Regions from separate parts of the Paenibacillus sp. FSL F4-0100 genome, predicted to be linked through region 1. Evidence: riboswitches for the same ligand, from Rfam matches in the RefSeq annotation. Region 1 holds a riboswitch; the other holds the start of a gene.

Evidence for each region. A riboswitch is a leader RNA that binds a small molecule or an ion and turns the genes downstream of it on or off. The one in region 1 is predicted to bind cyclic di-GMP.
Region 2: it holds a riboswitch for cyclic di-GMP, as region 1 does, so the genes downstream of both, MHH48_RS18280 (amino acid adenylation domain-containing protein) here and MHH48_RS26715 (transglutaminase-like domain-containing protein) in region 1, are expected to answer to the same signal.

What each region holds. Positions count from the first base shown of each region.
Region 1 is NZ_CP150303.1:5,906,238-5,922,882, reverse strand. Features, by position in the region: gene MHH48_RS26755 (ABC-2 transporter permease) at 1-137, shown strand, start outside; gene MHH48_RS26750 (DnaJ family domain-containing protein) at 322-753, shown strand; gene MHH48_RS26745 (ABC transporter substrate-binding protein) at 925-2,451, opposite strand; gene MHH48_RS26740 (response regulator) at 2,482-3,243, opposite strand; gene MHH48_RS26735 (histidine kinase) at 3,218-4,981, opposite strand; gene MHH48_RS26730 (ABC transporter substrate-binding protein) at 5,121-6,617, opposite strand; gene MHH48_RS26725 (carbohydrate ABC transporter permease) at 6,709-7,638, opposite strand; gene MHH48_RS26720 (ABC transporter permease subunit) at 7,651-8,607, opposite strand; cyclic di-GMP riboswitch class I at 8,880-8,966, shown strand; cyclic di-GMP riboswitch class I at 9,009-9,097, shown strand; gene MHH48_RS26715 (transglutaminase-like domain-containing protein) at 9,110-9,910, shown strand; gene MHH48_RS26710 (collagen binding domain-containing protein) at 10,195-13,803, shown strand; gene MHH48_RS26705 (YolD-like family protein) at 13,974-14,315, opposite strand; gene MHH48_RS26700 (DNA polymerase IV) at 14,312-15,580, opposite strand; gene MHH48_RS26695 (hypothetical protein) at 15,577-15,963, opposite strand; gene MHH48_RS26690 (2-phosphosulfolactate phosphatase) at 16,060-16,645, opposite strand, start outside.
Region 2 is NZ_CP150303.1:4,046,072-4,062,716, forward strand. Features, by position in the region: partial or broken gene MHH48_RS18240 (nitroreductase family protein) at 1-40, shown strand, start outside; gene MHH48_RS18245 (MFS transporter) at 416-1,588, shown strand; gene MHH48_RS18250 (hypothetical protein) at 1,853-2,026, opposite strand; gene MHH48_RS18255 (MarR family transcriptional regulator) at 2,524-2,952, opposite strand; gene MHH48_RS18260 (amidohydrolase family protein) at 3,111-4,421, shown strand; gene MHH48_RS18265 (lytic polysaccharide monooxygenase) at 4,767-6,116, opposite strand; gene MHH48_RS18270 (hypothetical protein) at 6,978-7,229, shown strand; gene MHH48_RS18275 (hypothetical protein) at 7,459-7,848, opposite strand; gene MHH48_RS18280 (amino acid adenylation domain-containing protein) at 8,911-11,070, opposite strand; cyclic di-GMP riboswitch class I at 11,299-11,393, opposite strand; gene MHH48_RS18285 (hypothetical protein) at 12,058-12,216, opposite strand; gene MHH48_RS18290 (hypothetical protein) at 12,339-12,602, shown strand; gene MHH48_RS18295 (alpha/beta fold hydrolase) at 12,729-12,971, shown strand; gene MHH48_RS18300 (universal stress protein) at 13,516-13,947, opposite strand; gene MHH48_RS18305 (MFS transporter) at 13,950-15,185, opposite strand; gene MHH48_RS18310 (XRE family transcriptional regulator) at 15,407-15,973, opposite strand; gene MHH48_RS18315 (alpha/beta hydrolase) at 16,402-16,645, opposite strand, start outside.

The DNA of each region.
Region 1 (16,645 bases):
CGGTGCTAATGAATATGGTGAGTGAGAAAGGTCTCATTAATGATCAAACATTACTTCTTATCCTAATCGGTATCGTAGTTGTATTCATCGCTTCCTATTTCTTAACGATAAGCCTCTTTACTAGAAAAGACTTATAGAATCTCCGCGGATTCATAATGATTTTTGCCGTTACTGGCGAGCCCAAATGATGTAATCATACACGCTCAAGGGAATTGTTAACTTCAGACGCAGTATGTTATATTTTGGGTAATTCAATATTTTGTTAATATTTCATCGAAGGACAGAATCTATTTCCCTGATATGTAAGACGGAGGTGACTGAATGGATTTGAACGATGACCCAAAAGAATCAGCTCTTGCTCCCGAAGAAGATCAAAGTGAAGAAAAGGAACGACCCTACATGTCGACCAGCAGCGGGCTTCTGGAATCGGCCGTCGACAAATTTGCCAGAGAAGGCGGCTTTGACGATTCACCGTTAAAGGGAAAGCCGATTAAGATCGAAGACGGGGATGTTCTAACCGGGATCATGAAGAACGCGAATTACCAGCCAGCATGGGTGGAGCTGAGAAAAGAAATCGCCGCCGACATCAAGCGGCTCTTGGACCGCCCGGAGTCGACTGCGATTCCGGAGACAGCGTTCGAGGCCATCAATCAAAAGATTATAAAGTACAACCGAATGGTTCCGAATCCACAGCTGCAAAAAGGACTCCTATCCGAAGTTAATTTGCACGCAGCCTACGATAAATGGGAATAGCTACTTACTTCAAAAATGTGCTTTTTCCCCGTCACCGTATAGGGGACCAAGTGAAAAAAACAGCGAAAAAGACCTTGAAGCTATCCGCTTCAGGGTCTCTTTTGAATAGGATCATGTCTCAATGTGGAGGCCAAGGTCGACCCGATCGCGGGAAGCAAAAGCTGTCAATACTCACTTCATCTCACCCCGCCAAGCATCCAGCTGCTTCTGCACTTCATGTCGTACGTCGTCCATGCCGGCTTGCTTCAGCTCCTCATTAAACTTGGGGAGGATTGTATCCACATCGACGGAGCCTGTCATGAGGCTCGGATAATATTTATGCCAGACCATCTCGATGTTATCGGTTTGGGCGGTCAGCTGGGATAGATCGGGTGTAAAGCCGAGCACGTTGGACTTGACGACGCCTGCGTTGTATTTGCGAAATTGATCCCATTTGTCGAGGGGGTCCGGGTTATCGCCGCCCATGGTTTTCAGGATAAACCAATTCCCCTGCGTGTACTGTACTCCTGAATAGCGGCTTGCAGGCGCATCCGGAATCGGGTTGCCATCGCTGTCCTTGTCCGTAGTTAGAACGACTTGCCCTTGTTTATCCAGTGTATAGTGCACGCCTTCAATCCCATAGTTAAATAAGTTTCGTATTTCCGGGTCCGTATTGAGCAAATTCAGGAATTTAATGCATTCCACCGGATGCTTCGTATTGGCGTTCACGGTCATGATGCCGCCCCGGACGGATTCCGTTGTGACGGTGCTTGGGGTTACGGGATTCGCTACAATCTTGTAGCCGCGATCCTTACTCCAAGTCGTCTCCGAGAGCGGACCGCCGCCTGAAGACTTCCAGAACACTTTGGCCCCTCGTTTAAGTCCTCCAGGCTCTCGCAGTGCGGCATCCTCATTAATGAAGCCTTCCTTGTAATAACTCCGCAACGTATCCAGCACCTGCCGCGCTTCCTTGGTTTCGAAGATATTCACCACCTGAGCGCTCGGGTCCAGTGATTTGATCATCAAGGGCAATTTATGGTTCATAATATATTCGTATCCATGGAGAGCGAAGAAATTGTGGGAATCCCGATCCAATTCCATGGGGATGTATGTCGGCTCTTCCCGATGAATCATCCGAAGCAGCGGTTCAAGCGATTCCAGCGCATTGTACTTGGTAATATCGATATTATATTTACTCACGATGGAAGCGGGATACATCCACTGATCAAGCACGGCTAACTCTTTATTGGTCGGCACACCGTAAATGCTGCCATCGTTCATACGTACCCCTTGCCAAAAGGTGGGGTCAATGGCATCGTACATTTCCTTGCCAAGGCCGGCAAGATAGTCATCCAGCTTCAGCCAGGCGCCGCGCATAGCGGTGGTTGCATAATCGGGTGCAAAAGCAATATCAAATGGACTTCCGGCGGATATCAGCGTGTTCAGCCGATCTTCATACTCCTGCCAGCTTACCTTGACATAGGTGATCGTCACACCGATTTTACGAACCATGATTTCATTGATTTTATCATTGACGAGCTGCAGATCCTTGTCAGGCTCTCCGATCGTATAATAGATCAGGTTTACCGTGTCCCCATCATATGTTTCGTTGTTGTATCCAGGCTGCCGGAAGCAGCCGGTTGTATAGGATGTGAGCAGCAATATGAGACTGATGATCATGAAGATGCGTTTGGGGCTTCTTGGGTGCTTAAACATCATCGGTATCCTCCTTTTTCGCCGCGTTTGTTGTTACCCTTTTCCCCGCAGTTCAGAAGGAGATTTTTCGAAAAAGCTGTGAAAGTGCGTATAGAAGTAGTTGAGATTGTTGTAGCCGACGGAAAATGCGATGTAGGAAATCTTCTCATCTGTCGATTGAATTCGTTCTTGTGCAAGAAGCATTCGGTAAGCCATGAGATATTCGGAAAACTTCATCGCGGTTTCTTTAAGAAATAATTGTCCAAGGTAGGTGCTGTTCATCTGAAAACGCTCCGCTACGGACTTCAAGGTTATATTCTGAGCATACTCTGTCCTGATCATCAGCAGAATACGGTTGACCAGCTTGGATAAGCTGTCATAGCTTACACCTAATACCGGGTCCGTGTTCAGGCTTTCGCCATTCCTGTTACCTATCGAACCGCCCAGATCCTCAACGATGATCTTCTCAATCACTTGCTGCAGCTTGGTGCGTTCTATAGGCTTGAGCAGATAGTCTTTGACGCCACAGCGAATGGCTTCCTGGGCATATGTAAATTCACTATAGCCGCTCATAATGATATATTTCGTAGGAATTTGAAATTCGTTCAATCTGCGGATCGCTTCATATCCAAGCTCCTTGCCAATGCAAACATCGAATATGGCGACATCCGGCAGCAGGTCGACCATTTTGGACATGGCCTCCTCCGTGGATTCGCAGGTTTCGATCCGACCAAAACCGTATTGTTTCCAATCCAGGATTCGCTTCATTCCCTCCAAAATCTGAGGTTCGTCATCCACAATCATCAGTTTGTACATGTTCAATCACCTCTTTTGAAATCCGCACGGAAATGTTGACTCCAGATTCCTCATTATTCGCAATCTCGATCGAAAAGCCGTCCCCGTAGAAAAAGTGAAGGCGCGTATATACGTTGCGCAGCCCGATACTATTGGAAGATGGTTCATCATGATTAGACATTGTGCTTCGAACGGTATGTAAACGCTCCGGAGGAATACCGCGTCCGTTGTCCACGAATTCCAGTACATAACAGTCTTCGGCTTCAAAGCCATTAACGACATACAAATTAAACTCATGATTCGCGTTAAAGCCATGGATGAAAAAGTTCTCAGCCAAAGGCTGCATCCAGAATTTCACGGTAGGGATGAGGAGCAGTGCCGGCTCTACATTGACTTGATAATAAAAGCGCTCGGGATACTTAAACTCCATAATCTCCAAGTACTTCTGCAGCAATTCCAGCTCGCTTGCAATCGAAATGATATTTTCCTTTTTGACGATTTCGCGATAGAGCGTCCCCAGCGTTGCAATGGCGTCAGCGGTGTCCCTGTCCTGATTGACAAGAGCAGTGGAGCGGATAACCTCTAACGTGTTGTATAAAAAATGAGGGTTGATTTGGTGTTGAAGCGCTTTCATTTCAGTTTCCTGCTGTTTGATCTTTAACAGATATTCATTCCGGATATGCTTATCCAGCTGCTGAATCATATCGTCCAATTCCCGGGCGATCATGCCGTATTCATTCCGACGGTAACGGGCAGGGCGGTTAGGCGTGAAATTGGCCATTTTCACACGTCCAATCGATTGAATGATGCGGCGCAGGAAAAGGGCATCATCCCGCATATTGTATGCAATGAGTAGAAGCACACTAATCATGGCCGTCAATACGATCAGAAAGATGGTGATCAGCATCCCGGCATGCTGACGGATGAGCATGGATAAATCGATGATGCTCACGAATTTGAAATTAAACTTGGTGGATGGAAAGGAGACAAAAAAGATATGTTTCAAAACACCCCTAGAAATAATACCGTGACTGCGTCCATTCGCCGCTGCTAGTCGGGATAGTTCTTCTAGGTCCCGGTCCGGTCCGCTACCGATCAGATATATTTCACCGGAAGGGCTGACTGCAGCCGCATTACCCAATCGGAAGCTTTGAACGGATTTAAAGATTTGCTCACTGCTGACCAAGAAGCGCAGCTCACCGAATTCCTGGGGACCTGACGTGGGATCCGACAGTTTCTTGCGATATACGAATCCCTTCATCAGGGTGTCGCGAAAAGCTTCATCCGTATTCGGAAGCCCGAAGATAAAGCTTGCAATTCCGTTATCATTAAAACGGACGACATTGCCATACTTGTCGGTATGCGTGCTTATCTGCGTGATTTCACCTTGCGCCCAGCTGTACAGATAGGTCTTAACATCTTCCGGAAAAGAAACCAGCGGCTGTGAGAATTGGCTGTTCTGCAGCCTGCTGGTTAAGTATCCCTCAGCACTGCTGCTTAAAAAGCTGCGAGCATCATCCATCAGACCTGTATTGGAGTAAATACGCTGCATGTAAGCCTCAATGCGGTCAGCATCATATTGCAGCTCATTCTCTACACGCGAGAAGGCATTAGCCGCCTCGATCCGGGAGTTGCCAACCCATTGATTCAGCAGCATGGCACAGGTCAGCGTACCAAGCGTGATTCCGATGGCGACGACGAAGATGACATAGGCAATAAACTTGTGACGATAAATTTTGATTTGCAAAAAAGAGCCCATATGACACCTCGATTGCAGCAGGTCGTTGAAACAAGTTGCTATATCTCAATTTAACACGATTAACGCCTAGCTTCATAGATCGTAAGGAAAAAGCACCCCTTAAGAGAGCCTCATTAAGGGATGCGCTTGAAATGTAATCTTACTTGAAGTAATTGTTGATTTGCTCTTGGGCAGCTTGCATAATCGTGTCCATGCCGGCTGATTTTAATTCAGCCGTAATCTTCGGCACCATTTTCTCCGGATCGGATGCGCCCGTGATCAGCTCATATTTGTATTTATCCCATACCGCTTGGCAATTCGCCACTTCGGTCTGAAGATCGGTGATGTCCAGCGCAAAGCCTAGGATCGTAGAGGAGGTCGCTGCATCGTTCAGCTTTTTAACCTGTTCCCATTGATCTTCGGGAGCGCCTTTGGTCACCGCCAAATTAAAGAATGTGCCTTGTGTGTAGGCAGCCAGCGGCCAAGTATCGGATGTACGCTCAATCACCTTTTCGCCATCGACATTGTTGTAGTCTACGCCTATCTCGCCGAATGCCAGCATATTGCGAAGTTTGGGATCCGTGTTCACTAATTCAAGATATTTCAAAGCTTCCTTCTGATATTTCGAATTTGCCGAAATCGCATTGAGCGAGCCTTGGATTGTACTGGTGGTATAGATAGGACCATAATGCTGAACCATATTATACTTTTCAACGGCGTCATTGATTTGCCAGCTGACCTCGGCTCCCGGGAATGCCTGGGCTGCAAAGAACGGTCTGCCTTTGTCGTTCTCCGTTTTCGTCGGAGCATCCGGGTTGATGATACCATCCTGATACCACTGGTGCAGGAGCTTCAGATTAGCCATGACATCCGGCTGCTCGAGAACAGAGACCACCGTGCGTGCTGCATCGTCCGCTTTCACGCCGATAGGAGGAAAGCCTAGCGTTAAATCGTCATATTCGTTAAAGAAACCGTTCAAGCCTTCGCCTTGCGTCATTGGCAGCGGATAGAAGCTTTTGCCTTCGCCAGCCTTCATGTCATGGAGAGGTTTATCCAGATCCTGCAGCGTTTTGATATTATTCATGTCGATGCCGTACTTTTGCACATACTTATCATCGAATACCCAGTACTGCGTTAGCGCTGAATCTTTGTACGTCGGAACGGAATAATATTTGCCGCCGATTTTTGTGCCTTCCCATACTTTTTCGGGAATCAGTTTGTACAAGTCGGGCGTTTCGCTCTGAACCAGATCCGTAATATCGGCAAATGCGCCCATAGCTACTTGCTTGCTGTATTTACCGCTGTTCGTGAACATGATGTCGAAGGGTTCGCCGGTATTCACGATGGTGTTCATTTTGGTATCCCATTCTCCCCAGCTGGCTACCTTGATGTCAACCTTCACGCCAATCTTCTCGGCCGTATAGGCATTCATGGCATCAACCGCTTTGCTGAAATTGTTCGGCACTTGGCCCCCGATGGTCCACCAGGTCAATGTCGGAATATCCTTGCTTGTTTCGGTGTTGTCCTTCGGTGTGTCTGTTGTCGCTTTAGATCCATCCGTCGCAGCTGGAGACTTCGAGCCGCCGCAGGCTGCTAAAACGGTCAATATGAGTGCCAGTACGCACAGTGTAGAGATGAACTTAAAAGCTCTCTTCATTCCAAATTCCCCCTCATTGAAGTTAAATCGCTTAAGAGTTGTACAGTGTGATCTATCATAAACCAAGGTTTTTTCTTGGCTTATTTCGTCTTTAGCCTTTCACGGCGCCGACCGTCAATCCGGAAATAAAATACTTCTGGAAGAAAGGGTAGGCGAATGCTACAGGCAGAACAATGAGAATGGCGACAGCCATGCGGGCTGATTCCTTCGGCATCGTGGCAACGAGCATGGCGTAGCTGACGCCCATACTTGCTGCATTTTTCGCGAGTGCGTCTACATTACTCATTAAGCTGTTGAGCAGTGCTTGCAGGGAATACAGGTTCTGGTTGTCGATATACAGCATCGATTGGAACCAGTCATTCCAGTAAGCAAAGCAGAGAAACAGTCCGATGGTTGCGATGACCGGCAGCGAGATCGGCAGGATGATAGAGAAGAAGATTCGCAGCTGGCTGGCACCATCGATTTCAGCAGATTCGATCAGCCCATCGGGAATCGTGCTCTTGAAGAAGGTTTTACATATAATCACGTTGAACGATGAAACAGCCAGCGGTAGAATAAGTGCCCAGATGCTATCCTTAAGTCCTAATAAATTGGTATTAATGAAGTAGCTGGACACCAAGCCGCCGTTGAATACCATGGGGATGAATACCACCCAGGTCAGAAAGCCCCTGAGCTTGTAGTTTGGGCGAGACAGCACATAACCCATGGAGGCGGTAAGCAATACGCCGAGCACGGTACCGGCCACGGTAACGAGGGCGGATACCCCGAGCGCTCGCAGAATCATCGTTCCCTGCTTAACGATATAGACGTATGCCTCAGCCGACAGAGCGACCGGGAGCAGGTGATAACCGGTCTCACGGATGGACTCCTCACTGGAGAAGGAAATCGACAGAACAACAACTACGGGTATGACGCAGAGCAGAGCCAAGATGATAAATATCAAGTTGAAGAACAGATTGACGGCTTTGTTTGTGCGGTTAAACTTCTCAAGGCCTGTCTCGTAAGTGGTTTTCGGTGTCATCGTCTTGCCTCCTTACATCATCGCGCTGTCCGGATCGATTCTGCGAACAATCCAGTTAGCAATTAGAATCGTTGCGCATCCCAGAACAGACTGTACGAATGCGGCTGCGGATGCCATCCCTACGGTGGCGGTTTTCAGCTGCTTATACACCATGACATCGATGGTGGTTGCCACGTTGAACAGCGAATTGGAATCTCGCGTGACCTGATAGAACAAGCCGAAATCAGTGTAAAATATCCGCCCGACGGCCAGTATGAACATCATGACGATCACCAGCTTGAGCATGGGCAGTGTAATAAATCTCGTCTGCTGCCAAATCGATGCGCCATCAATAACAGCTGCTTCATAATAGGTGCTGTCAATGCTCGTGATGGTTGCCAGATAAATGACCATACCATAGCCCAGGCCCTTCCAGACATTTAAGAGAATCAAGAACAATGGCCAATATTTCGGCTCCATATACCAGTTAATCGGATCGCTGCCCATATTGACGAGCATTTGATTGACAATCCCTTTATCGAAGCTTAAGAATGCCCAGCCTACCGCAGATACGACTACCCAGGATAGGAAATAGGGGAGGAACATCATTGTCTGATAGACCTTGCTCGCTTTGCGGCTGTGGAGGAGTCCGATCATAATCGCGAATAGAACGGGCAGAACGATTCCTAGCACGATAAACACAATGTTGTAGCCAATGGTGTTGCGAATAATGATCCAAGCGTCATTCGATTTGAATAAAAATTCGAAGTTTTTGAGGCCGACCCATGGACTGTTAAACACATTGCTCAAGAAGCCGCCGCTAATCTTGAAATTTTTGAAGGCGATAATGATCCCGAACATCGGTAAGAAACTAAACAGGAGGTACCAAATCGTGGTCGGCAGCGCCAAGAGGGTAAGTTCTGTATCCTGCTTGTGCCAGCGTATTCGTAAGCGCTTTCGTTTATCTTTTGATTCGGCTTTCGAGCTCATGTTTCCTCACTCCTTACGGTGTAATCTCGCTTGTCGGTGCACTTGTTAGTTTCATTGTATAAGAGGAGGATTCGCTGCTTCCAGATAACAAACTTGATACTATAGTCAACAAACGTTAGATTCGAAAGAATTGATTGTTCTATTGGTCGGCTAATAAACAAGACAAGTGTTGGGATTAGATGGCTCTGTTTGACCTATGACAATATTCCAAATTTTAAATTTTTTATTGATGGAAATTGAGATATTTGATATGATGTACTCACAAAAGCTACTCACGATAACGGCAAACTTGTCGAAAGGCAAGGACGCAAAGCTACAGGGTCTTCTTGACGAAACGTCAATGACAGCCAGCTACCGAATGAAAACGCTTTTTTTGTTTTTTGGACAAACGTGGAACTCTAATATGATAATGGCAAACTTGTCGAAAGACTAGGACGCAAAGCTACAGGGCCTTCTTGACGAAATGTCAAATGGCAGCCTGGCCACCGAAGGGGAGTTACACATGCGCAACGCAGTGTTCGCGATAATTGGACTTTTTGCGTTTCTGATATGGGCTCCGGTTGTACAAGCTGCACCATCTGAAGATTGGCTGGGCTTGGAAGAACTGGACCGTGGGGCAATCGTCATTCAATATGACGTGAAAGCAGGCACCAAGACGAAGCTCATGATCGGAAAAGGTCAGGACCAATATACATATGGGCTTTCGCCGGCCAAGCAGCAGGAAGTTTTTCCACTGCAGATGGGCAACGGAGATTACACGATTTCCGTGCTGGAACAAGTCAGCGGTAGCAAATACAAGATCGTTCAGGAAGCGGCAGTTAAGCTGCAACTGACGAACGGTAGCAAAGTGTTTTTGAACTCTGTACAAAATATCGATTGGAGCGAAGAGGGCAAGGCTGCTCAGCTTGCGAAAAAGCTAACCCGTTCTGCCCACTCCGACGAGGAAAAAGTACAGGCTGTCTACGAATATATCGTCGGGACGGTCCGGTACGACAATGCTCTAGCATCCAGCAAGCTGACGGATTACCTTCCCGATAGCAACCGCACGATCGCTGGACAGAAAGGGATGTGCTATGATTACGCCTCCCTATTCGCTTCCATGCTCCGCAGCCTCGATATTCCGGCAAAGCTTGCCATGGGAACCTCGGAATACGTTGATGTGTATCACGCCTGGAATGAAGTATATTTGAATGGGCAGTGGGTAACCATTGACACAACCGTCGATGCAAGCTGGAAAAGCAAAGGGACCGGATACAAAATGATTAAAGATGCCTCCAGCTATTCAGCATCCAAATACTACTAAATTAATGCGTAATAAACTAAGCTTTGGACGAATAAGTCCAAGGCTTATTTCGGTTGTATAGAAATTGTAGAGTTTTGGCCGATATAATGCAGAAAGCCCGCTGGGTTCTGAAGGAAAATACAGACACCAATGAATCGTGCGCCCATAACAGGTCTTGGAGATGATGGCTCATGAAGTCCATTATTGGCATGCATTTTGGTAGAAGCATGGGACGAAATGAACGCACGGAAAGTTAGATCGGAACCGAATATTACGAGGGTAATGATAAGATTGAGGGAGAGATTATGAAGAAAAAAGTAAGTGGAATTGTTGTGGCGCTGCTGCTTCTGTTTCAAACACTACTCGGCACATTCGCTTGGACAGCGAATGCTGCTGGTAGCGAGCAGCCATCAGCCGTTACTGTGCAGGAATCAGAGATTGGCGTGCAGGAATTAGAAGTTAGGGAGCCAAAGACAGTCACGGATGACGTATATAACACACCAGCACCAGCAGTCGACATGGAAGGAATACTAACCAAAGTCGTATTAACCGATGTGAACGGTACCGTGGTTGATGCGGTGTATAATCCGGACAGCAGCCTGGACATCGGTGCAGCCGTTAATCTCAGCTACGAATGGGAGCTTCCGAACGGACACGGCTACAAGAATGGGGATACATTCACTTTCGAGCTGCCGACGCAGTTTGAGATTTTTACGGACATTGACGCACCGCTCCTTGCCGGTCAAGGCGAAGTTGGCCGATTTACCGTTGATCGGAATGGGAAAATTGTGATGACCTTCAACGATTACGTGGAGAATCATTCCAACATCAGCGGCAAGCTGGAAATTCGTACCGAGTTTAAGAAGGAAGTTCTTAAAGGAAGCACGGAAATCATTATTGCTATTCCGATCAAGGGCGGGGTTCAGACCATCATCGTGAACCTAAAGCCGCAAGGCGGAAAGCTGATCGAGAAGCAAGGGAAAGCGATTGGCAAAGACCAGATCGATTGGACGGTCCAGATCAACAAATCATTGGATAAAATCAAGCACGCGGTTCTCATAGATGAAATGCCTGAAGGCTTGGAACTCATCGCGGATTCCGTAGAGGTTTACAACCTGCAGGTTAACGGTGACGGCTCAGCGGTTCTTGGTGATAAGCTGGACGCTGGGAAGTACGCCCTCCAAACGGGCGGCGGCAACCTGGAGCTTGCATTCCAGGATGAGACTATCAGCAAAGCCTACGAAATTCGCTTCTCGACGAAGCTTATCGGTCAACAGTCCCGGTTTGAGAACACCGCTGTCCTGTCGGGCGAAGGGATGGAAAATGCCCAATCGACGGCTACCGTAACGGTAGATCGCGGCCAATTTCTGGATAAGTCGTATCGCCAGAATAAGGATACCGGAATCATCACTTGGACGGTGAAATACAATTTCAACGAGAAAAAGATTCCGAGCGCTCAAGCCATCATTACGGATGAATTTAGTGAGAACCACACCTGGATTGCCGATTCGTTGAAGGTGTATAACGGAAATTCGACGAATGCCAAAGACTTGGCTTCCGAAGAGGATTACACCGCTGTAGCGAAAGGTAAGAACGGATTCGAGCTTCAATTCAATAAGGATATCGATTCGCCGTATACGATCGTTTACCAGACGAAGCCGGTCGATCGCTTGAGCTCCGAAGGGCAGGGTGTCAAGAACAAAGTCGTATCGGGTGAAGCGTCCAAGGAAGTAACGGCCCCGGGCTATGGAAGCCCTGCGCTGGTGAAGGGAACCTCGAGCATCGATTTCGCCAATAAAACGGCAAAGTGGAAGATTACGGTCAACGGTGATAAAAAACCGGACGGCACCAAATATAGCATGGAGAAGGTAGTCATCACGGATACGTTCCCGCAAGGCGGACTCGAATTCGTTCCGGATTCAGTGATCGTAAAAGCGGACGGGAAAGTCGTTCCAGAGAGCGAGTACGCGGTGAAGTACGATAATGTACGCGAAGGCTTTGTAATCGAATTCTCTAAGATGGACACCACCTATACGATTGAATATGAAACGAAGTTTAACATCAGCTGGCTGAAGGATCGCAAACGGGACTTTTTGAACAGAGCTTCGATGACATGGATCGAGGAAGGCAAGACCAAAGGACCGATTGAGCGGGATGCGAGCTTCTCCGCTGACGATTATACGAAAAATAACGGCGGTAAAGACGGCAGCTACAATCCTGTCAGCAAAGAAATTACGTGGAACATCAAGCTGAATTATAATCTCGATTTGCTTAAAGAAGCGATCGTCACCGATGTTCTGAAGCACGAGCAGAAGCTTGTGCCCAATTCGGTCAAGGTATACGAGATGAAGCTGACCGGGGGACGTAATGGTGTTCAGAAGGGCTCGCTAGTTCCAACTGAACAATATGTAGTGACGGAACCATCAGAAGCTAACGGAAACCAGCTGTCCGTTCGGTTTACCAGCCCGATCTCATCGGCATACTGGATTGAATTCAAAACATCGCTGGAAGGCACATTGATTGTCAATAAAATCGATAATACAGCGGAACTGCTGGATGGCAGCGCTAAAAAAGCGACATGGAACGCCAGCGTAACGATTCCGCACGGCGGCGAATATGTGAAGAAAAACGGCGCCCAAAACGGAAACAAAATCGACTGGGTGATTCGAATCAATGAAGGTCAGTCGCATATTTCCAACGCCAAGATAATCGACTATCCAAGTGCGAACCAAATCTTGATCGAGGATTCCTTCCATTTGTACGTAACCAAGATCAATGCAAATGGAAAAGCGGAAAAGGCTCAGGAGCTGACTAAAGGGAAGGATTACACCTTAACCATCCATAGGCTTGACGGTGACAAAGAGACATTCGAGTTAACATTCACGGGTGACATCTCGACGGCCTATATTTTGGAATATCAGTCGTTCATTATTGCTGAAGATAAAGAGGCTGTACAGAATAAGGTGGCTCTCGAAGGAGATCAGCTGAAGACAGAGACTCGGGAAACGACGGAAGAGGTTATTGTCCGTACTTCCTCGGGTTCAGGTTCGGGAGGCGGCGTAACGGGCAGCCTGGAAGTAACGAAGGTGGATCAGGACGATCAGACGAAACCGCTGGCGGGAGCCAAGTTTGCGCTCTATGATAAGGCAGGCAAACGGACGCCGATCGTAAAAACCACGGATGATGAAGGCAAGATCCTGTTTACGAAGCTGCTGTACGACGAGTATGTTTTGGAGGAGCTGGCCGCTCCAGAAGGATATAAGATCGAGCAAGCGAAGTGGGACGTAACGATTGATTCCAGCATCAAGAATCAAGATAATGTTAAGAAAATGATCGTTACGAACCGCAAGGAAGAGCCGGTAGTACCTGGCGAGCCTACAGATCCAACAGATCCAACAGATCCAACAGATCCGACAGATCCTGAAAACCCAACGGATCCTGGTAATCCGACGGACCCGGGGAATCCGGGGAACCCAACGGATCCTGGAAATCCGACAGACCCAGGTAACCCGGGGAATCCAACGAATCCCGGCAATCCGACAGACCCAGGCAACCCGGGGAACCCTACCAATCCGGGTAATCCGACCGGTGAGGTAGAGGTGCCGGATGAGGATGTTCCAAGAGGTGAACCAACAACGCCTGAGACGCCTCAAACACCTGAGACACCTCCGGCAGAGCCGGAAACACCTGCCGTCGATATTGACGAAGAGGATATTCCGCGAGGGGGCGTCGATCCTGAGCCTCAAAAGCCGGAAGCACCAACTCCATCTGAGAAGACTTCAACACCGCAAACGACGGTTCCGATGCTTCCCAAAACCGGTGAGGCGAGCCCTTATCCATTCTATTTGGCTGGTCTCGGGCTGATCGCTTTCGGTGTATGGCTAGGTCGCAAACGGATAAAAATGAAACCATAATTCGTCAGATTTCGGCTCTCCTTGTCCTGTAACCAGGGCAGGGGGAGCCGTTTTCCATGAGGGGGATCAACCGCCAGGATGTATGCATTTATAATGTGCAGTAGCATAAATACCTCTGATCGAGATCAGAGGTATTTATGATGCGTTATCTCACTGGGGGTTTAGTTTTATCATGATCCTGCTGAAATGATCTCGTCAATTTTAATCCAACGCGATTCCTCTTCGGCCATGGATAGTTTGATCTCCCGTCTAAACGTGTGGATCAGCACGACAATTCCTGTCAATTCCGTGTTCTCGTATTCATCGAACAGCCTTACGGAAATCATGCGGTGTTCATGAAATGACTCGGCGAGCGCGCTCTCGATTAATTCCATTTCTTGGGGATCCAGCGTCGGCCGGTCTTTTCTGCCTTCTTCCAGTTGCCTGCGAATGATGGTTTCTTTGTGTTCCGGCAGCATCATCCGACTGGATTCCCACAGCCCGTTTCCCTCAAGCTTTTTTCGTGTTGTCATTTATAGTGTCCTCCTATCTTGGCTGATCGATCCAGCGCTTGGCCTGCGTCTGTTTTGGATACGGCTCTAATCACAATCGAATTCCCGTATTTATTTTTTAGGGCATCGGTCACCCGTTCAAGTGCCATCGACCGCTCCCGTCCTGTATCAAACAATGACATTTGGTATTCCGTATCCGGGGAAAACTGCGACAAGCTAATACCGACCCGCCGAATCGGCAGGCCGTCCCAATACGTTTCAAGCAGCCGGCATGCCCAGCGGTAAACCTGATTCGTAATATTCGACGGATCCTCCATCTTCATCTGTCGGCTAAATCCCGTAGGGCGGTCAAAATCTGCACCCATACAACCGACCGACACAACATGCCCCATAAAACCAAGACCGCGGCATCGCTGGCAAACCAACTCCGTCAGCTCAAGCAGCACGACCTTGATTTCTTCCAGCTTGGTATAGTCCCGAGGGAGGGTCATCATGTGTCCAACCGATTTAGGGTCAACCTGGTGAGTGCCTGGCCTTACCGGGCTATCATCGATTCCGTTGGCAATTCGCCAGTACATCTCGGCTGAAATATCGGAATTTTTACCGAATTTACGGCGCATCATCTGCTTCAATTTAGCAAGAGGCGTCTGAGCCACGCTGCCGATCGTGGGCAGCCCCATGACGTTAAAGTGGCGGGTCATCTTGCTGCCGGCCATAAACATACAGCTAACGGGCAGTTTCCAAAGGGTATCCGCAAGCGAGTCCTTGGACAATGTGTAGATGCCGGACGGATTTTTCTTGGCATAGTTGTCACAGGCTGTTTTAGCCAGGATTTTGGTTTCACCGATGCCGAAGCGAGCGTTAACACCCGTAGCATCCAGGACATGACGCTGAATGGTTGTGGCTAACTCATCGGGTGTACCGAACAGGTGCAGCGAACCGGTAACGTCCAAAAATTGCTCATCGATACTGTAAGGCTCAACCAAATCGGTATAACTCTTGTATATCTCCGTGATTTGCATCGAAACGTCAATATACTTCTGCATCCTAGGTTTAATGACGACAAGATCCGGGCACTTTGACAGTGCTTCCCCTAATCTCTCTGCCGTCGTTATTCCTTTTTTTTTAGCAAGCGGACAAGCAGCCAGCACGATACCTGAACGTCTTTCCGGATCCCCTGCAACTACCAAAGGGCGGCCTGTATACTCGGGATGGTCAGCTTTCTCAACAGATGCATAAAAGGACTGGCAATCTCCTAACATGATGACTCGGTTAGATGATTTCACAACAGACTCCCCTTATCTGCAATTTGTAGCCCCAGGTAGGTGTACGATCTTTGCTCGATCTCCGCCTCAATTAGCCCCCATAGTATGGACAGCTTGTGATGATACCCTCTACAGACGAATTCAACCTCAATGCCCAGCTTTGTTTTTCGATCCTCGTAAACCTTAATGGCATATTCACGCATTTTTTTACGAGCTTGAGCTAAATCGGATAATGCGGCTGCCTGCAAATGGTCGATGATCGCATTCGTTAGCTCGGGGGTCTTTAAATCTGCTCTGCATAGGATCGAACGATCATGCTCTAACACATCAAGTAAAAGGGGTAATAAAATATAATCCTTCACCAGTTGGGTTTCATCTGGCTTCAACCCAATACTCAACATCATTAACCACCTCATTGACGGGAACGTTTGTTTGTATTATATGCGAACATTCGTTCTTTTATCAATGTAAATTATACCCTTATGGTGACGAATCCATAATCAGTGATTAAAGCCCCCCACCTGGAACCTTTCAATCAACGGATGGTTTTTGTTCCGATTCACTTTCATTACAAAATCGGAAGGGATCTCTTGGATGCAAAACGAAATATCCTCCTGTAAAAATTCCGGTTTTTCATTATCGTAAAATTTCTCGGCCGCTTCTGACTTTCGAATCCGTTCAATGGTTTCCTCGGCAGATATACGGTTAGTGTCTTGGAGAATCTCCGATATATATTGTGCGCAGGCCAGATCATCATCCCCTGACGGATGCGAAGCAATTAAATTAATCATCATGTTGTCTTCTTTTAATAAGTTTCTCTTTATAAACTCTGCTGTTGTTCTTGCATTGGTGAACCCGGTAACGAATAGGTGCTCGGTACTCAATGCGTTTAGGGTTGCTGTAACCCCATTGGTTGTCTTCTGGATCAGAAATTTCTCCCGAAGATCCAAGTTGTGTAAACGTACAGGCGAATTGTCCAGTTCAAACCCCGGAATCGGCAGCCCCTGTATCTCTCCCGCTAATAAAAAGTCAGGATCGATTTTTTTTAGACGCAAGGCGTCGTCTAGAGTTCCTGCCAGAATGATA
Region 2 (16,645 bases), 1.9 Mb from region 1:
CGGAGATTTGGAGCGTTATAAATTGGCCGAGAAAATTTACTAAATGGCGGTCCATGCGGGTCACATGCCTGCAGAGACGGCAAAACCGTTCAATGTAGTATAAACAACGGCGAGTTAAGGTCTTTTACAGGTTCTACGCATCAGATTCTAACAAGGCGTCGTACAGCTATATTAGCTGGATGGTGCTAGATTCGATTTGGCGAAGCCGCAGATTATGTTTGATGGGCCTGCAGATAGAGCCGATGACAATGCTATGAATTGGCAAGAAGCAGCAGAGGAGCCAGTCAACAAGCTAGGAGCTTCATTGATTTGATGATTACAATTAACCAATATATGAGTATATGCTGATATATGCATAAATTGCGATTTATTTTTTTATTTCGATATTTTTAAAAACACATCAGGAGAGTGAATTATGAAGAGCACATGGAAAGTTTATGTTCTAGCCTTGGTCAGCTTTTTAGTTGGAACATCCAATTACATCATTTCCGGTATATTGGACCGGATCGCAGAGACGATGGGAACAAGCGTTGCGGCAGCAGGCCAGCTCATTACGGTTTATTCCCTGGCCTATGCGGTCGGCACGCCTATTTTAATGGCGCTGACGGCCAAAATGGACCGGCGTAAGCTCCTCCTTTATTCGCTGGGCCTCTTTATTATCGCAAATCTGCTGACATTTATATTGTCCGGTTTCGGTCTCTTCATTGCCGCTAGAATCATTACGGCGTTAGGCGCCGGGGTAGTCACCGTTAACGCGCTCAGTATCGCCGCCAAAATCGCTCCGCCAGGCAAGCAAGCCAGCGCCATCGCCAACGTCACCATGGGCATTACCGCATCGCTCATCATCGGCGTCCCACTCGGCAGAATGGTAGCCTCGGCTTTTGGCTGGAAAGCGGTATTTCTGGCCATCGCAATTGTCGGGGTCATCGCCATGCTTGTCATTGCTGCGGTTTTTCCACGTATGCAGGGCGACAAGCCTGTCCCTTTGATCAAACAATTTGCTTTGTTAAAAAAACCTCAGGTTTTGGTTGCTTTAGCGATTACTTTTTTCTGGTTGGGCGGATATTCCCTTGCCTATACTTACATCTCCCCTTTTCTGCTAGAGGTGACTCATTTAAATGAATCATTGATTAGCGCAGCTCTGTTCGTGTTCGGCATTGCCAGTTTGATTGGCTCGAAAGTCGGCGGCTACAGCGCGGATAAACGGGGCATCAAATACACGCTCGTTTCAGGGATGGTGCTTCACGTCATTTCGTTGATTTTGCTATCCTTAGTCGGACAGTCGGTCATTGCCGTATTCGCCATTTTGATCCTCTGGTCTTTTGCTGCCTGGTCATCCGCTCCGGCGCAGCAATTTAACCTGGTTTCGCTTGTTCCTGAATCCTCGGGCGTCATGCTGAGCTTGAACAGTTCCATGATGCAGCTTGCCATGGCTGTCGGCGCAGGAATCGGCGGGCTGATCGTTAACCGTGTTTCTTTGGCATCCATTACCTGGTTCGCGGCACTCGGCGTAGTCATCGCCATCATTGCCGCGTTTGTATTGTCCAGCATGGCATCACGGCATTCGGCGGAGCAGTCAGCGGATTAAGGGTATGCTAAACATGGAATATTTGTTAAAGGACTCTACTCACTAGGTTGATCTCTCGGATCTTATTCATTCTTAACAAAAAAGGAGACTGCAAATGAACTGCACCCCAATTGTTGGACGCAACAATGCGGTGTGGTTTCTTGTTGTTTAGGAAAATGGGCCGAGGAAAAAATCTGTAACCCTGTTCAGAATACCCCAAGAAAACCCGGATACGTCGCTTCTCGAAAACTGCAGATATGATGCATGCATCGTCATTATGGGTGATTATTCAATAGATGGTTCCATAGAAGAAATACCTGGCCCGTCCCTCGCTGCACCAGCGTTTTCTTTTCCTTCTATTCTCCACTCCCTTTGAGTAAATCCTAAAAGTTTAAACACTCGTTCACTAATGATTTCAGCGACAGATTTTCCTGTAGCTTTCTTAATAATCTCAACCAAAACCTCAGGTTTTTTCCCTTCAAATGATATGTACCTTCTGCAAACTTACGTACTACTACCTTAATAAAAAGCCTGATACATCAGGCTTTTGAATATTTATATATGTAGACACTTTTGTATCATTAGACACTGGTTTTTAAAATTTAATCGAATCGGTAATTGGACCATGTTCTTGTCCTTTTCGGCAATCGTACAAGTCCTTGTCCTCGACTCGGGATAAGAACTTGTACCGATATAGCAAAAAAGCCGCTAAACTAGCGACTTCCAATGGGATAATATTCTTGTCCCTCGACACCCCTTGGCTTCTATATGTTTTTCCTCGTCGTAAGCGCGTATTTGTACATCTCCCGATCTCGTTCAGCCTATGTTATCTAAGGAATATTATTATTGGAGCACCATATGGACTGTTCACTACTTGCTTGCTGTTCTATTTATATCACCAATTGGGACAAGCATATTTTGAAAATGTCTCCATAATTTCATTGGAATCATCTTCTTTATATGCGCTCATTGATTTTAATCAACAATTTCTTTAAGACTTGCTTCTCCTCGTCGGTAAGGACTTGAACGATTTCTTCCTCCACCTTTTGGAATGAGTCTTGAAAGTCTTCAATCAGTTCAATCGCTTTTGGCAATACATATATATTTTTTTGCCGTTCATTATTGGCCGGGATTTTGCGCTCGATGAACCCTTTTTGCTCTAGACCTTGAAGCATGCTTGTAATGCTGGCCCCACGTAGATGAAACCGATCTGCAAGGTCCTTTTGAATAATATGATTATGTTGGTTCTCGTAAATATAGTCGATTACTTTTCCTTGTTGAGCGTTTAACCCCAGTTCTTTTATACTCTCGTCCGCTCTTTTCTTTAACTTAAGACCGATAATCTGAAACAAATCCAGATAAGGTGTATCCTTTCGGGATTGCATGATCGTCCCCCCTTGTGATTGTTAGAAAACTAATTGTAAGCAACTAAACTATACAGTGATCCTATAGGCTTGTCAAACAAATATTAGTTTATTGACAGTTAGATAACTAACAGTTATACTCCGAATTGTTGAACGACAAACACATGGGAGGAATTCAAATGGAGAAGATAACTCAAAATGCTGCGTTAGAACAAGTTACGGCGATTACAAATGTACGTATCTTTGATGGAGATCAAATTATTGCACCCAGACATGTTGTCATTAAAGGGGAATCCATTATTTCAGTGGGCGGAGACCTTCCGGCCGATGCAACGATTATCGATGGAGAAAATGGGACTCTAATGCCTGGTCTGATTGATGCACATGTCCACACCTCAATCGGCGGATTACGAGATGCCTTAAAATTCGGGGTTACAACAGAACTCGAAATGAACGGCGATTTTACTAAAAGAGGGCGCGAGATTCAGTTGAAAAATGTAAACGACGTCGCTGACGTCCGTTCTGCCGGCACAGCGATCAGCGCTCCGGGTGGACACCCAGATGAGTTACTGCCCGATGGAGATGAAATACCGGAATTTGTATTGAAGGAGCTAGAGAAGTTATCCGAGGAAGACCGGGAAGCGATGTTGGCCGCATACGCTCACGATCACGAAGAAATCCCGCAAGTGACGACGGTGGAAGAAGCGATTAAGCATGTGCATACCCAGGTGGAGAATGGAGCCGACTATATTAAGGTCATGATTGAAGAAGGAACGGTCATGGGGGCACCTGGCCTGCCTGTACTAAGCGACGAGATTTTAAAAGCAGCCGTGAAAGAAGCCCACAAGTTGGATAAGCTGGTCATTGCCCACGTCTTGACGGCTCTTTCATCGCAAGAAGCTATCGATTTTGGAGTCGACGGTTTAGGCCATTTGTTTATCGACAGACCCGAGTACACATCCGACTTAGTGAAGTCCATAGCGCGTTCAGGCGCTTTTGTTATACCGTGCTTGGTGTTGAATTCATCGATTATTGGAAATCCGGCATCGGAATTGGCGAATGATCCACGTGTTCATTCCAAATTAAGTCCGGACTGGATCGATATTTTGAACTCAAGCTTCAATACGTTTCCGCAAGGTAATATGGAAAACAGCTTTCAGAATGTGATGGATCTTCACCGTGCCGGAGTTGATATTCTGGTAGGGACGGATGTCGCGCCGGTTCCCGTTCCGAACCTTGGCGGTCTTGCTCATGGGGCCAGTGTCCACCACGAAATGCAGCTGCTGGTGAAGGCCGGGTTCACTCCGATCGAAGCTCTTCAGTCGGCTACTATCAAACCGGCCCGTTGCTTTGGTCTTCACGATCGCGGCCGTATTACCGAAGGTGCGCGCGCTGATCTTATTCTTGTAAACGGTGATCCGACCACTAATATCTCGGATACCTTGTCGATCAAATCCGTATGGTTCAATGGTTCGCAGCAGCTAGGTTAATCAGATGCGATATCCCTGTATAAGGAAAGCTAAAACTCCATGCCAAAGCATGGAGTTTTAGTTGATTTAATTGATTATTTTAAGTCGATGCTCATTGCTCATCGCAGGGAGCGGTTTGCACTTTGCCGCCCCCCTTCTCGTTGACCCGAATGCATTTCGGGATGAGGCGTACGGCCCGGCAACAATTCCTTCATCCTATTCTCCCCCCCTTCTAGTCTTATATTTCGCACTGGTAGTATCAGTATGGTAGAGTATTGATGGAATCTATTCGATTGAATCAACCATGAAAAATAAGCCCACCGCTCTTTGCAAGCGGCGGGCTTCCTGCTCTTCTAAAGCATGCGTTTACGGTTGTAGCTGCCAGAGCGCGGGCACGTTACTCGGCTCCCAACCCGGCAAAGAGGTATGGGGCTGGATGCATTTGTACACCTTGCCGTCATAGGATACGAGCGCATTGACCTCATAAGCGGTATTTGGCGCCCATGGCGTTGCACTCGGCCCGTCAGGCGTTGACACTGTCACGGCATTGCTGTCGCCAGATTCATTGTTCGACGGGTCGTAAGCGCGGACCGTAAACGTATATTGCGAGTTCGGCGACAAACCGGTAATGACCTTCTCGGTTGCCGTTCCAGTGACGGTAGCGATCACCGTGCTGCCGTTGTAAATCCGGTAACCAGCGATGCCGGAATCATCTGTGGATGCATTCCACATCAACGTGACTGATGTCGACGTCGGGGTGCCCATCACATGCAGGCCGGTCGGATTGGTCGGCGGCGTCACGTCAACCGGTAACTGCGTGGTCGTAAACTGGACACTGTTGCTGCTCGGCGATCGATTGCCGGAAGCGTCGAACGCCTTCACAACTATGTTATAAGTCGTGCCTGCCAATAGATTGGTGAGATTGGCGCTCGTCTGATTGGCAGGTATGGTGGCGATGACATTGACACCGTTGTACACCTCATAACCCGTGACGGCATTGTTGTCCGTCGAGGCCCCCCAAGTCAGCTTGGCCGTCGTTGTGCCAACGTTGCTGACGGCCAAATTAGTCGGCGCCGTAGGCGCAATGCTGTCGCCAGGACCGAATTGGGCATCGATGACGATGTACCAGGCATTTTGGGTATCCGCGATATCCCACACGCCGAGGATGACATTGTAACCTTCTCTTTGCGGCACGTTGCAGGTATGGGTTAACGTGGCCGGCGGCTGCTGGCCATTCCCGTTAATCGTGCAGAACGGAGTCAGATCAAACTGGGCGCGAGTCAACGGTGCATTTGGATTCCAATCCGGCTTGGTGATGAAATAACGGTAGCTTGTCGTGGCATGACGAGCGGTAAAAATCCAAGTGAAGTTGTTAGTGCCGCTCGTCATGTTCACCTTGTTCCAGCGCGTAGCTGATTGCTGGTCAAGCTGAGCGAAGCCGGCAAGGCCGGCGCTGGCGATTTTGCCGTCAGGGGGGCCGGCAGCAGGAAAACCTTTCGGCCCCTCCAGGCTCTGAGGCTCATAGATGATCGGGCCGCAGTTGGTATTCAATCCGTTTTTACACTGGATCGCGCGGCTGGCCGGATCATTAATATATCCGTGGGCTGACACGGTCTTCGAGAACGCGAACATACAAGCGAATACGAGCAGCAATCCGCCGCCAATCAGCATGAATCGCAGGATGAAACGGGAATCCGAACGGGTTTGAAACATCATCACATTACCTCCCATGATTTGGTTTGGTCATGATGCGCCTTTCGTTTTTCGACACCATCTTTGTCGCGATCTTTTGAGCTGCCTCCTCTCTTGAAAATGATCCTCTCAAAGCTGTGCATAACCGTTATCGTGCGGGCATCCGCTCCTTTTTAAGCCGATTTATACAAACTCCTTAGAGCTTATATACTCGTACAAAGTCATGAAAACAATACCTAATCACATTGTGAGAAGCGTAAAGACAAGCGGGTTAGAAATCTTCGTGGGAAGGGGAAATTAAACGTGAGCAACTCTGCTCTACTAAATAGAATCAGCTATGTAAACTGCTGATGAATGCTGACATTCATAGTGCGCAACGATGTAGAGATCAAAACCAAGTAGGTACGCTTATGGGTGAAGCCACGGAGGGGATAGTAATCATGTCTTAATATGGAGGAATCTATATATAGGCATAATCTAGTTTCGTCAAAATTGGAGTCGTGTTAGCGGAGTGTCATGAAGCCAATCGAAGTTGATGTATGGTTAAACAGAAACGAAAGATATATTACCAGTAATTGGTTGTATATAATTATTGAATAATAACCAAATCATGTCAAGGGTGTAATTTATCTACTCTTTGCTCAAGCTCCTGTGAAGGAGTTTGAATTTATCCTCATATTGCCCATTCTTCATACCGATTGGGTGAACGAAAAACTTGTTGCAAAATCACCAATTTTCACTGTAGCAATCGGTGTCACGCCCTTAAGTGCATATTAACAAGACCAAGATCACCAATGTTAGACTGTACAGAAGCTTGCCCTGTACATCGTAAGAAACTCTATCTTTGTTTTTCGAGAAATCGTCTCCAAGGATGAATTCCGCTTGATGCTAGCCCCACTGGACAACATTACTGACGGTCCACTTCAGATCGTCCCTACAGGTTGGACCATGCAAGGGGACCGTGTGGCAGTGGAAGCCTACTCGACAATGAAGTTAAAGAGTGGACGACACTATCAGAATCATTATCATTTTCTCTTTGAGCGCCGAGGCGATAAAATCGCAGTCTACCACGAGCATCACGACACGGCTCACGTAAACGACGTATTATTCAATCTCACGGATGACGCCGAGAAATAAAGTAACTATTTGGTAATCGGGATTGATTTAGTGCTCCGCAGGTGGAAATATTAAACATTACGCAATCGGGACAATAACTTGTACCGATAAAACAAAAAAGCCGCTAAAATAGCGAATTTCCTGGCATATCCCCCTCAGTTTTACGTAATTTTTCAACTGGACTCTTCCCTGACGGACAGAGCGGTGTTCATGAATTGTGGAGGCGTAACACTTAACATCCTTTTTATTACTATCCTCCAACATGAAACACACCAATTACAGTTTCACCATTAACATCAAACAGCGGAATATCACGACCATCTGGTGATCTACTGTTCTGTATTGCAATGGCTTCCTCGGGTGATTTTGGTAGTTCACCGTCTAAGTCTTTTTTTAGCACATATCCTGCAGTACCATCCACACCTGTAGCACTGATTAATTCAGGTTCCGTTTCTGGAGAAGTAGCATCTGAGCTAGAACCGTATGTCTGTCCATTTATATTTTTAGGATAGTTAGGAGAATTTGTTTGGCTTTGATTAGTCGTACTTTTAGCATATGTGCTTTGGAATACCATTACACCTCCTACTATACAAACTATAAAAACCACACCAATTAATATTCTATTGCTTTTAGAATACATCCTCACGTTTTCGCTCCTTTCTCACTCTTCACTCTATATCCGTTCGTCCCGTCCTTTTCACTTCATATACTACACCAAATAATGGAAGATTCGCAATTCTGCTCGTTAGCTTAATGAAATAGCTGTAGAATTTTAATAAGATATGTGTCAAATCGGTAATCGGACCAAGTTCTTGTCCTCGGCTCAAGACAAGAACTTGTACCCCTAAAAAAAAAGCCGCTAAGATAGCGACTTTCAATGGGACAATGTTTTGTCCTCCGACACTAACGTCTAAGTACATCTTACCAGATGTCTTTTTTTCGTTGTCTACCACATGGGATATCACCAAACATGCCGTCTTTTTGTTATGGATGAACGAATGTAGTATCATCCATATTTGCTTGTATAACGTCCACCCAATTTGTATTATTCATCATCTCGGAAGAATCCCCATGAAATGCCTTCATGGCTTCCTGATCATCAAGCAGCCGATATCTCATCCAAGCCGTCAAGTACCCCCTATGATTGCCACCATTGCCTTCAATCGCTGTATGTGCTGCACCTTTTGCCACCCCCATCATAACAGGCGTGCTTAAAAACCAACATACACGTGACCTCTACGATAGTCTATAGATTTCTCTATCGTCTTCTCTGTTAAAGTATGAAACTGAATGGATATACGTAAAAGATGTAGCTATGTTTCGTTACACGCAAATTTCTTTCATAAAATCCTCATGCACCTTTCTTGCATTTCCTTAGCCCATAAATTCAAACATATGCGCCACAAGGAATTTCATTAATAAATTTAGCCATACTTCTGGTACAGATCACCGTGCACGTCCTTCAACGCTGTCGATGCATTTGAGGACTACTACTCTTTCGGGAATGGGGTCAGATTCTTGTCATCAATTAATGACAATAACTTGACATAAATAAATAATCCGCTTTTAAAGCGGATTTTAATGAGACTACGTTCTTGTCTTCCGACATTAATTATGAGTCAAATGCGTTCTCGATTCTCTCGGCATCCTTGTCCAGTCAGATCCTTTTGAGCATTTGCTGCGTTTCGTTTAGCGGTTCGTCTCAGTTGACAAGCATCGGACGAAGAAGATCAGGGTCCGGCAGAGCTTTTTTATCGACTTTCCCGTTAGGGGTAAGCGGCAAACTTTCCATCTGTACCACAAGAGAGGGCAGGAAATATTCAGGCAAATTTCGGGCTAAATACGCCTTGACATCCGTTTCGGACAAAACCTGTTTCGCAACAAAATACGCGCATATTATCGGATTGCCACTCTCGTCGGCTTTGACGGCTACCGCGACTTTCAAGATTCCGTTGTGTTCCAGCAGTCGAGTCTCGATTTCTCTCGGTTCCACGCGATACCCTCTGATCTTCACTTGATCGTCGATTCGCCCGATAATTTCGATATTGCCATCCGGCAGCCACAGGGCCATATCCCCCGTTCGATATAACCTTTCCCCGAGGAGCGGATGTTCCACAAACTTGGCTTCTGTCAATTCCAGCTGGTTTAAATACCCCCGCGCGACACCGTCCCCTCCGACGCAAAGCTCTCCCACTACTCCGATGGGCTGAAGCTTCAACTGTTTATCAAGAATATAAGCGGAGGAATTGCATATTGGTCTGCCAATCGGAATGGCGGATTCGAATTCACGTTCGATCGGGAAATAAGTGGAGAATGTCGTGTTTTCCGTCGGACCGTATATATTGACCATCCGCAGATCGGGACAGGTCTTACTTACGGCGTTTACGTGCTTCGGCGATAACGCTTCTCCGCCGATTAGCAAGGTGTTCAACGTACAAAAGACGTCAGGATCCTGTTCGGCCAGATTATGGAACAAAGCCGTAGTCAGAAACCAAGCCGTGATGCGGTAGCCGATGATGGTTTCCTTCAATTTGTGAATGTCTAATAGATCCTTGTTCTTCATCAAAAACAAGGTAGATCCGTTCAAAAGGGATCCCCAAATTTCAAAGGTTGACGCATCGAATGCAATTGCGCCGGTTTGCAAAATTCGATGATCCACGGAAAAATTGAAATAATTGGTCTTCTTGACCAGTCTTACGATGTTGCAATGTTCAACCATGACACCTTTCGCTGTCCCCGTTGATCCAGAAGTATAGATGATATACGCTAGACTTTGCGAGGTTACTTCAGATATCGTATGGGGACAGCTGTCAAGATAAAGCTGCGCGTTGTCCCAATAAATTACTTTTCCTTCAAATGCAAAGTCAGGCTTCCAACTGGAAGGGGCCAGCAAAAATCCCGCCCGACTGTCCTCGAGCATATATTCGAGTCGTTCGCACGAAGAATCGGCTTCGATGGGCATATAAGCGCCGCCCGCCTTCAATATGGCTGTAAGCCCGACGATCATACTGACAGACCGATCCGCGACAATGCCAACGACGCTCTCCGGCTTTACGCCGTGATCCTGTAGTGCTTTTGCAAGCTGATTCGCGTGTTCGTTCAATTCCCGATAGGATATCTGATGGTCCTCGGTCATGACCGCTGGGCGATCGGGGGTTAAGCTGACCTGTTCCTCAAACAAGTAATGGACCGTTTTGCCGGAAGGATAGTCCGTCTTAATTCCGCTGAAAGCCTGAATCTGTCTCTCCTCTTCTTCGGACAACAAACGTATATCGGCAATCACTTTCTCGGGAAAATCGGCTACTTCCTGCACAATACGGCTCAAGTGGTCGCCCATCTGCTCAATCGTTTCCTTTCTATACAAGCGGGTCGCGTAATCAAGGTGTATCATGAGAGATTCCTTCTTAAAAGCCGTCAAAGCAAGCTCAAACGTCCCCAACTGATCAGATTTCAAAGGAGTAGTATTGGCGTTTTGCCAAGTAAACGCCGCTTTGATGAACGGATTGCCGCTCAGATTCTTACGCATATTCCGATCTTCGAGTGCTTGCATCGTGGTATGCTTGACTTCTATCAGAAACTTATCTAATGGCTTATGTACAGTAGGAGAGTATCGTATAGGAAGCATCTGGCTTTCCAACGAATACCCAATTACAGGGTCATCCTCGCCGGTATATTTGGCAAGCAGGATCGCATAACAAGCCATTAGTGCCATATCCACAGTTATTCCGAAATTGAACGCAAGTTGATAGAGTTTTCGGGTCGTTGCAGAATCAAGGCAAAAACTAACCCGGCTTCCTTCATCGTTGGTCCATCCCCCCCACGGAAATTCGTCAATTGATACTTCACATGTCGTTTGTTCCATGACCATCAACTCCCGGATTATCGATTCATTAATGTCTGATTGATAACGAACAGAAGAATCCTCTTCGCATTCTGCGATGAAGAAGTATCCCCCCTCCTGAGCCAATATGACTATGGCCTCGTATAGCCCCAAACTTAGTTTCTTCTTACAGCGAAGCTCGCCTTTGTTTTTTGGAACGTCAAAAAACCCCCTTTCTTCAAATGAATAAAACGGAGGTCTCCCGTCGTATTCGGCAACTGGCTGGCATCGCGATCACAGTAGATCCCGCATTAGCCCCTATAGCTTTGCGTCGCCACCTTTCGGTGGGTTTGCTATTGTCGTACAAAACTAGCATTAAATTGTAAATCGTGTTCATATTATGTATTCGTTTTACAATTACTGTATCTTGTTTCCAAATGAAAATCGATAGGTCTTTTGTTCAATATTGTCTTTCTAGAATTGTTTTGATGATATAGATAACCATCATGTAACTCTAGGACATGATAGTTAATCTTTACTAATTTTTGCTTTTCGTCGACTTCACTCTACTTCACTTAACTTCACTTAACTACCTATTAAAACTATATTATTCAAAAAAGCAGGATACGTTTTTACAAACAAAAATCGATTAAGAACAGAGACATACACACATTTTTGTCCCTGGCAGAATTCCACAAAATTACGCCATTACTCTAATAGATTCAGTATTATCAGTCTCCTATCCCTGCGTATTCTTCTATTATTACTTGGATATTGGGTTATGGATAATTAAGGCAATAGTTCTATTTTTCAACTTCACCCCTATATCCATTGTCCTAACTACGACTACGGATATCATTGGATCCAATACTTTTGTCTCTTGTAATACGGGACAAAAAAACCAAAGTTATTAGTACGTTATAACTGGTAACGAGATCTCGCTTCCGAAGAGTGGAGCACTCGAAACACAGCACTAATTTTCACAACCATCGGAATCATCTCCTGTAGGGAGATGGTATGCAGCTGTTGTTAAACTAGCCCGTTACGGTCCTGTCCATGATGAGTAATTTCCTTCAGGATCCTGTCAATCTTATAGTCGCCCACTAACAATCGATTCACCTGATTCGCTGCCGGGTCCTGCGGTCCTCCGCATGCACTGATCGTCATCAGCAGCATCATGCTCGCCACAATGAACGTTGGCCGCGCCCATCAATGCCCATGATGTGGGGTCTATCTTGCTGCTGGAGGAGCTTCCGTTTCCGGACTTTCCTGGACAGCTGGAATCGTGGTCGATGGAGCACTAGATTCAGTTGGTGCTGCGCTCTTCTCTGTTACAAGATGCTTCGCGCAACCCGAAACACTTGAAAAATTTGCTCACTGATTATCTAACTACAATGTCATCAGAAGGCAAAGTGGTCTCCTCAAATCCTGAAATCCAAGCATTATCGTTTATGTGGATGAATTACAGGGCTTTCATCAGTGGACTAAATGCCAAACAAGCGGTCTCAGAAGATACGCTGGACGAATTTATTGAAGAAAGTGTAAATGTATTTACTAAGGCACTTAGCCCTTAATTATTTGTTTCTATAAGAGTAGCTCCGAGGGAGCTTTTCTTGTAATACAAATGAAAGTATGTGCTTGCATTCATCAGTACAATCATTTACATATAACAATCTAATAAATGAAAGGTGAGATTCTGAATGGTTAAACCATCTTTTCCCTATGAAAAAAAGCATCAGCGAGTGCTTGGTCTAGAGATGTCCTACGTAGACGAAGGAAGTGGCGATCCGATTGTCTTCCTACATGGCAACCCTACTTCCTCTTATCTCTGGCGTGAAATTCTTCCTTATGCTCAAGATTTCGGTCGTTGCATTGCTCCTGACCTCATAGGTATGGGCGATTCTGGCAGAGAGCTCCGTCCCGAAACTCTTTGTCAACTGTGATCCGGGCACTTTGCCGACATCTCATGTTGAGTTTTGTCGTAATTAGCCAATGCAAACGGAGATCACCGTACGTGGACATCATTATCCCCAGGAAGATTCGCCTCAAGAAATTGGCGAGGCACTTGCTGCCTGGTTAAAGAATTTAACATAGTCGTTAAGGACCTTCTAGGGATGGGTTAAAATTAAAAACAAGTAAGCGACAATCCTACCAAATTGCTTGTAAAAAGCAGTCGATTGCTCTAGCCGAATGCCATCAAAACAGGGAGCAGTGTTGTCGGTGGTTTGCTCCCTGCTTATTATGTGCTTTGTCGTCTGACAAAAGCGGTCTGGAGGTCGATTATGATTCGAACTATCCTGCCCGTTACCTTAATAAGGAGCAATCGCACCAGACATTAGATAACCATCTAATCGGACAAGTAATCAAAAGGGATACAGAAACAGCGGCATTGTAGGACACAAATATCCTAGAATGCCGCTGTATGATTCATCTATAACGTTCCCCGTTAGTATAACAATGCATCATTTCTGCAGTTCCGTAAAGGAGTTAATGTACAATGAGGACTGGACAACTTGATAGCTGCGAAACCTTGTGGCTGACACTTCCTAGCATCATTTCTTTTATGCCCCTTAGCCCACGGCTTCCGATAATAATAAGTTGCTGCTCGGTATCCCTTGCATAATTTAATATTTCATGTGCAGGATCTCCCTTAAGATGAACTGTTTCCGGATTGATCCCTGCAGATTTTAATTTAGATTTGGCTTGTTGCAACTGTTCCAAACTCGCTTTCTCCATTTCGTTCAATATTTCTTCCAAGAAATTCTCTGGTACATATGTCATGCCATTCGACACATATTCCTGGCTGACATTAACCAAGGTAACTTGAGTTTGTTTGTTTCGGGCTATTTCAATGGTTGCATCGAGGAGTTTGTTCGTTATTTCAGCTTTATCAATGGCCACAATAATTTTGTCAAACATATTTATCGTCCTTTCCGTTGCAGCTCGTAGCTATTTCGGCTGCCTACAAAACGGTTTCTTGCTGCTCCAATACCGACTAAAAAGAGTAAAACCGAAGCGCCAAGCAGAATGAAAAGTGGCAGGTTCCAACTATTTGTCGCATCATGCAGGTATCCTATAAGGGCAGGACCGATTGCGGCAAGAAGATATCCAATCGATTGCGCCATGCCAGACAGTTCCGCTGCTTGATGCGCATTTTCAGTACGTAACCCGAAAAACATCATGGCCAAGCTAAAGGCGAAACCTCCACCAATTCCGAGTATGATGATCCACAACAGAATGACATTGGAACTGCCGTAAAGAAGTCCGAGCGTCCCCGTCAAAAGCAAGATGGTTGTGATGACCACTAACAAACGTTGGCTAGACATACGTCCAGCAATAACGGGGACAATAAAGGTAAATGGAAGCATAGCTAACTGCATGATCGAGAGGTACCATCCTGATTGATTGGAGTCAATTCCTTGCTGCTTTAAAATTTCAGGCAACCATGCGATCAGCACATAGAAAACCATGGACTGTATACCCATAAACAAGGTTACTTGCCAGGCAAGCGGGGATCGCCAAACATTCACATCGTTGCTGACCATCTGTTGACTCGTCTTGGCTGTTTGTTTCGTTTGATTTCTTAATTGGGGTAACCAACAGAGAATCGATACAAAGCTTAGAATCCCCCATATTCCCAATGCTCCCTGCCATTTTAGCCCTGCGTTCATGGCTAGCGGTACACTGATTCCCGATGCGATTGCTCCACATAAATTCATTGAAATGGAGTAAACTCCTGTCATGGAGCCAATTTTATTTGGGAAATCCCGTTTAATTATACTGGGCAATAATACATTACAAATGGCAATTGCGAATCCAAGAACTGCTGTCCCAATAAACAGATTAACTGCGCCAGATAAAGATCGTATTACAATACCAACAGTCAGAAAGATTAGGGCAATCAAAATGATACGCTCAACCCCATACCTTCGTCCTAACTTTGGTACTAGAGGCGATAATAAAGCAAAGGCAAGCAAGGGTACCGTTGTGATCAGGCCTGCTAATGTATTTGAAATATGAACGTCATCCCTTATAAAACTCACTAAAGGACCAACTGAGGTTAAGGGAGTACGTAAATTAGCTGCAATAACAATAATGCCGAGAATGATCAGCCCTATTGAGGATGGTACGGCCTTTTTATTTTGTTTGTTCGGCATTCTTCATTTCTCCTTCTTAAATTCAGACATATTATTTCTTTCCTGCTGATTGAAAAAACTATGCTATAACATCCGCGCGAATAATAAAAGTATATTATAATATACTATTTTTAACAAGAAGTATTTCATAACATACCTGATCTCATCTAAAAACAAAAATACAACTCTGAATTCCCGTCATGGAATTCGGAGTTGTATTGAATAAGTGGCATTTTCGATTTTTAGAAACCATATTTTAAGGATATATGGAGCACTGTTTCACTATTCGTATGATTCGTATAAGAGTGAGGAGAATCTGCACGAAAACTGATCGTATCATATTGATTCAATGTGTAAATCTCTCCATTGACTTGAATTTCAATGGAACCCGTCATTACTGTCGCAATTTCAGTTGTATTCACATGATGACCTTCAGGGTGATACGAGCTATTTGGCTGTAAGTAAGCCCGACACATTTCAATATCGCTGCTTGCGTTTTTAAAGACTGGTTCAATGATCCAATTTTTTTGATCATTAGAAAACCGCAGTCCTTCGCCTGCTCGATACAAACTAACAGGGTCTTCTGATTTGAACAAAGCCAATAACGGTAAAGATATGCCTTTTGAAATTTTCCATATAATCGCCAAAGTTGGATTTGTATCGCCACGTTCGATATTTCCCAGAGTAAGTTTGCTTACGCCCGTTAATTCCGCTAAGTCGTCTAAACTCATGTTTTTTTCTTTTCTGTACTTTTTCAAGGCACCGCCGATTTGTAATACAATTTGTTTTGATTCATCGACTTCATCCATTTGATATTCACCTCAACAAATAACTTTATAGCTAGTATATTGTTTATCTAGACTCTTTTCCATACGATTAGTATTTGATGGTGGACTACACTCCTATGTAAAATTCTGATATCTATGTACTAATCTGCCCGTTAGCGTAATCTGCTGGGAAGTTGGTACGGTGTAGTATTCTGTTACTCCAATATTTTTCTGATGAAGAAGTTCTTTAACGATATCTAATGGTAACTTCTCAGTCTGCACCGCGTGTGTTGCAAAGGCATGACTAAAATACTTATCTAACTAGTAATCGGCTTATGTTCTTGTCTCTCAGCAATTTTCTTGTTCTCCGACATTTGTCGCTTCTGCCTAAATCAATTAAACTATCGCCATCGCCTCCGTTAGTTCAATGACTACATCAACAAAAGAACGGAAAAAATGCCGTTCTTTTGTTATTGCACGAATTTTTTATCATCCATATTTGCTTGTTTAACGTCCACCCAATTTGTATTATGCAACATCTCCGAAGAATCCCCATGAAATGCCTTCATGGCTTCCTGATCATCAAACAGCCGATATCTCATCCAAGCCGTCAAGTAACCCCTATGATTGCCACCATTACCTTCAATCGCTGTATGAGCTGCACCTTTTGCCATCCCCATCATAACAGGCGTACTTGCGTTAGTACTATGCAAG